DNA from 2 places in the Streptomyces sp. NPDC012835 genome. Region 1 is predicted to be linked to the other one. Evidence: predicted binding sites of a transcription regulator. Region 1 holds the regulator's gene; the other holds the start of a gene.
The links. The regulator HrcA, encoded in region 1, represses chaperone genes, less so after heat shock. The targets are predictions, from matches to a motif close to TTNGCACTCNGNNNNNCNGAGTGCNAA.
Positions count from the first base shown of each region.

Region 1 (2,460 bases):
TCGGCCGCCTCGGCCGCCGCGAGGCCCTCCCGCACGGCGTCCTCGTACAGCGGCGCGCGGTCCGCCGCCAGCAGCTCCGCCGTCCCCGCCGCGCCGTACACCTCGGCCCCCGCGAACGCCGCGGTGCCGAAGACATGGTCGAAGTGCGGATGGCTCAGTGCGATATGCGTCACGCGGGCCCCGCCGAGCAGCGCCCGCGCCGACGCCAGGAGTTCCGCGCCCTCCCGGAGCGAGGACCCCGTGTCGAACAGCAGGGCGCCGCTCTCCCCGGCCACCAGCCCCACCGTCGCGTCCCACCCCGGCAGCCGCCGGCGGCTCACTCCGGGAGCCAGCCGCTCCCACCCGTGCCCATGTCCTTCGACGTCCATACAGGGACGCTACGGGAGACTCCCGGCAGCCGCCGTGTCCGCCGGTACCGGTCCCGGCGAGGCGGCGTCGTCGGCTGCCTTGCTAGGGGTGTCCCCCACGGCCGTACACTGACACGGGGAGTACTGGCACTCCCCGCGAGCGAGTGCCAAGCAGAACGAGTGCCGAGCAGGAAACAGAACGAGTGCCGAGCAGAATCCGACGGACGACAGCTGGAGGTGTGCCGCATGCTCAGCGAACGCAGGCTTGAGGTGCTGCGGGCGATCGTCCAGGACTATGTCGGCACGGAGGAGCCGGTCGGCTCCAAGGCGCTCACCGAGCGGCACAAGCTCGGCGTCTCCCCGGCCACCGTCCGCAACGACATGGCGGTGCTGGAGGACGAGGGCTTCATCGCCCAGCCGCACACCAGCGCCGGGCGCATCCCGACCGACAAGGGCTACCGCCTCTTCGTCGACCGGCTGGCCGGGGTCAAGCCCCTGTCGCTGCCCGAGCGCCGCGCCATCCAGAACCTGCTGGACGGGGCCGTCGACCTCGACGACGTCGTGGGCCGTACGGTGCGGCTGCTGGCGCAGCTGACCCGGCAGGTCGCCGTCGTCCAGTACCCCTCGCTGACCCGGTCGACGGTGCGGCACGCGGAGCTGCTGGCGCTCGCGCCCGCCCGGCTGATGCTCGTCCTGATCACGGATACCGGACGGGTCGAGCAGCGGCTGGTCGACTGTCCCGCGCCCTTCGGCGAGACCTCCCTCGCGGATCTGCGGGCCCGGCTCAACAGCCGGATCGTCGGGCGCCGCTTCGCGGACGTCCCGCAGCTGGTGCAGGACCTGCCCGACTCGTTCGAGCCGGAGGACCGGGGGACCGTCTCCACGGTGCTCGCGGTCCTGCTGGAAACCCTGGTCGAGGAGACCGAGGAGCGGCTGATGATCGGCGGCACCGCCAACATCACCCGCTTCGGACACGACTTCCCTCTGACCATCCGGCCGGTGCTGGAGGCGCTGGAGGAGCATGTGGTGCTCCTCAAGCTGCTCGGCGAGGCGGCCGATCCGGGCATGACCGTACGTATCGGGCACGAGAACGCCCATGAGGGCCTCAACTCCACGTCCGTCGTCGCGGTCGGCTACGGTTCGGGCGACGAGGCAGTCGCAAAACTCGGCGTGGTCGGACCGACCCGCATGGACTACCCCGGAACGATGGGAGCGGTACGCGCAGTGGCACGTTACGTCGGACAGATCCTGGCGGAGTCGTAAGTGGCCACGGACTACTACGCCGTACTCGGCGTGCGCCGCGACGCTTCGCAGGACGAGATCAAGAAGGCATTCCGGCGGCTCGCCCGCGAGCTGCACCCGGATGTCAATCCCGATCCCAAGACGCAAGAGCGTTTCAAGGAGATCAACGCCGCGTACGAGGTGTTGTCGGACCCGCAGAAGAAGCAGGTCTACGACCTCGGCGGCGACCCCCTCTCGGCCAGCGGCGGGGGAGGCGGCGCCGGTGGCTTCGGCGCCGGTGGCTTCGGCAACTTCTCCGACATCATGGACGCGTTCTTCGGCACGGCGTCGCAGCGCGGCCCGCGCTCGCGCACGCGGCGTGGCCAGGACGCCATGATCCGGCTGGAGATCGACCTCAACGAGGCGGCCTTCGGCACGACCAAGGACATCCAGGTCGACACGGCCGTCGTGTGCACGACGTGCTCGGGCGAGGGCGCCGCACCCGGCACCTCCGCGCAGACCTGTGACATGTGCCGCGGCAGGGGCGAGGTCTCGCAGGTCACCCGGTCCTTCCTGGGCCAGGTCATGACCTCCAGGCCGTGCCCGCAGTGCCAGGGCTTCGGCACGGTCGTCCCGACGCCGTGCCCCGAGTGCGCGGGCGACGGCCGTATCCGGTCGCGCCGTACGCTCACGGTCAAGATCCCGGCCGGTGTCGACAACGGAACCCGCATCCAGCTCGCCGGCGAGGGCGAGGTCGGCCCCGGGGGCGGCCCCGCGGGCGATCTCTACGTCGAGATCCACGAGTTGGCGCACGCGATGTTCCAGCGCCGCGGCGACGACCTGCACTGCACGGTCACGGTGCCCATGACGGCGGCGGCGCTGGGCACGAAGT
Region 1 is NZ_JBIBBW010000002.1:724,887-727,346, reverse strand. It holds gene ACFY6S_RS10740 (MBL fold metallo-hydrolase) at 1-368, opposite strand, end outside; gene hrcA (heat-inducible transcriptional repressor HrcA) at 594-1,610, shown strand; gene dnaJ (molecular chaperone DnaJ) at 1,611-2,460, shown strand, end outside.

Region 2 (2,460 bases), on a different contig from region 1:
GGCCGGCGCGCCCTTGTGGGCGCTGTTCGCGGCCGCCGTGCCGACAGGTGCCTCCGTCCCGCAGATCGGGCCCATGGTCCGGTCCCGCTGGGCGGCGGTACTGGGCGGCGACCGGTCCGGAGCACGAGCCGCCCTGCTGCCGACGGCCGCGGCCTTCGAATCCGTGACGGACGAGTTCACCTTCGTGATCGGGCCGGTGATCGCGACCGCTCTGTGCACCGGCGTGCATCCGGCGGCCGGACTGATCGCCGAGGGCGCGCTGACGCTGACCGGCGGCCTGATCTTCGCCGCGCAGCGGAGCAGCCAGCCTCGGCCGAGCCGGAACGACGAGGGCGCCTCGACCGAGCCCCGCACCTCGGCGCTGTCCGTGCCGGGGGTTCGGGTGCTCGCGGTGGCCTTCCTGGGGATCGGTTCTGTCTTCGGGGGCATGCAGGTCTCCCTCACTGCCTTCGCCGAGGAGCTGGGCAACCCCGGCGTGAACGGACTGCTGTACGGGATCTTCGCGGCGGGCAACATGCTCGCCGGGATCGTGTGCGGCGCGCTCGCCTGGAAGATCGGGCCCAGGCGCAGGCTGCTGATCGGCTACTCCGCGCTGACGCTGACGGCCTCCGCCCTCTGGGCGGTGCACTCGGCGCCCCTGCTCGCCGGCCTCGGGCTGCTGGTCGGCCTCTGTATCGCGCCCGCGCTGATCACGGGCTACACCCTGGTCGACTCACTGGTGCCCGCCTCGGCGCGCACCGAGGCGTTCACCTGGCTGACCGGTGCCGTCGCGCTCGGACAGGCCGCGGCGGTCACCGTCGCCGGGCAGTTGGCCGACGCCTTCGGCTCGCGCGCCGGATTCGTGGTGCCCCTCGCGGGCACGGCACTGGCGCTGATCGTCCTGGTGGCACTGCGTTCACGGCTGGCGCCGTCGCGCGGGACCAGAACGGTCACACACGGCTCGGCGTATCGCGATGATGCCGCGATCAGCAAGACGTGACGTGTTGAACTGTTCACACCCTGCGCGGAATACGTTGCCGTGACCCCGCCGCCCGAGGGCTTCTCACATGGACACTGAGGTCCTCGGGGCGGTCAAGCCCTGACCGCTGCCTGTGAGCATGGTCATGGACGCTACTCCATTCGCAGGCGACACAGGTTAGTATGGACGATCGTTAGCACTCATCGAGTCAGAGTGCCAGGAGGAATCAGTGCCGACCTACCAGTACAAGTGCACCGAGTGCGGCGAGGGCCTAGAAGCGGTGCAGAAGTTCACCGATGACGCCCTCACTGTGTGCCCGAGTTGCGAGGGACGCCTGAAGAAGGTGTTCTCCGCGGTCGGTGTTGTCTTCAAGGGCTCCGGGTTCTACCGCAACGACAGCCGCGGCTCGTCGTCGAGCAGCGCCCCCGCCACGACGAGTTCTTCGAGCGCGAAGTCGTCCTCGTCGTCCGAGTCCAAGGCAGGCGCGTCCGCCTCGTCCTCGGCTTCAGGCTCCGGATCTTCGTCGGGTGGGTCGAGCGCCGGGTCGAGTTCCAGCGCCGGCTCCAGCTCGTCGAGCAGCTCCAGCGGCTCTTCGGCCGCCTGACCGGCCGCTCCGCTCGTCTCGAAGTTCTTCCTGCATTTTCTGTGTGCCTTTCTTCGCCAGGACCCCGTCGTCTCCACGGTCGGGGTCCTTCGCGTATACCGGTACGGCGACGGCTAGTGTGATCGGATGGCGAACGCAGAGATCGGCGTGATCGGTGGCTCGGGCTTCTACTCCTTCCTGGAGGATGTGACCGAGGTCCGGGTGGAGACTCCTTACGGGCCGCCGAGTGACTCCCTGTTCCTCGGCGAGATCGCCGGGCGTCGGGTGGCGTTCCTGCCCCGGCACGGGCGGGCGCACGGTGTCGCCCCGCATCGCATCAACTACCGCGCCAACCTGTGGGCGCTGCGTTCCGTCGGGGTGAAGCAGGTCCTGGGACCGTGCGCCGTGGGCGGGCTGCGGCCGGAGTACGGGCCGGGCACTCTGCTCGTCCCCGACCAGCTGGTGGACCGGACGAAGGCGCGTGCGCAGACCTACTACGACGGGATGCCGCTGCCGGACGGAAGCGCCTCCAAGGTCGTACATATCTCGCTCGCCGACCCGTACTGCCCGGAGGGGCGGAAGACCGCGCTGGCGGCTGCGCGCGGACACGGCTGGGAGCCGGTGGACGGCGGAACGTTGGTGGTCATCGAGGGCCCCCGGTTCTCTACTCGGGCGGAATCGCGGTGGCACGCCGCGATGGGCTGGTCGGTGGTCGGGATGACAGGGCACCCCGAGGCCGTACTCGCTCGTGAACTCGGTCTCTGCTACACCTCCATGACGCTCGTGACGGATCTGGACGCGGGAGCCGAGACCGGCGAGGGGGTGTCCCACGAAGAGGTCCTCGCGGTCTTCGCCTCCAATGTCGACCGGCTGCGCACCGTGCTCTTCGACGCGGTGAGCGGATTGCAGCCGAGCGGGA
Region 2 is NZ_JBIBBW010000003.1:545,891-548,350, forward strand. It holds gene ACFY6S_RS15655 (MFS transporter) at 1-979, shown strand, start outside; gene ACFY6S_RS15660 (FmdB family zinc ribbon protein) at 1,188-1,562, shown strand; gene ACFY6S_RS15665 (S-methyl-5'-thioadenosine phosphorylase) at 1,689-2,460, shown strand, end outside.
Region 2: the regulator HrcA is predicted to act here: its motif matches at 1,152-1,178, upstream of ACFY6S_RS15660 (FmdB family zinc ribbon protein).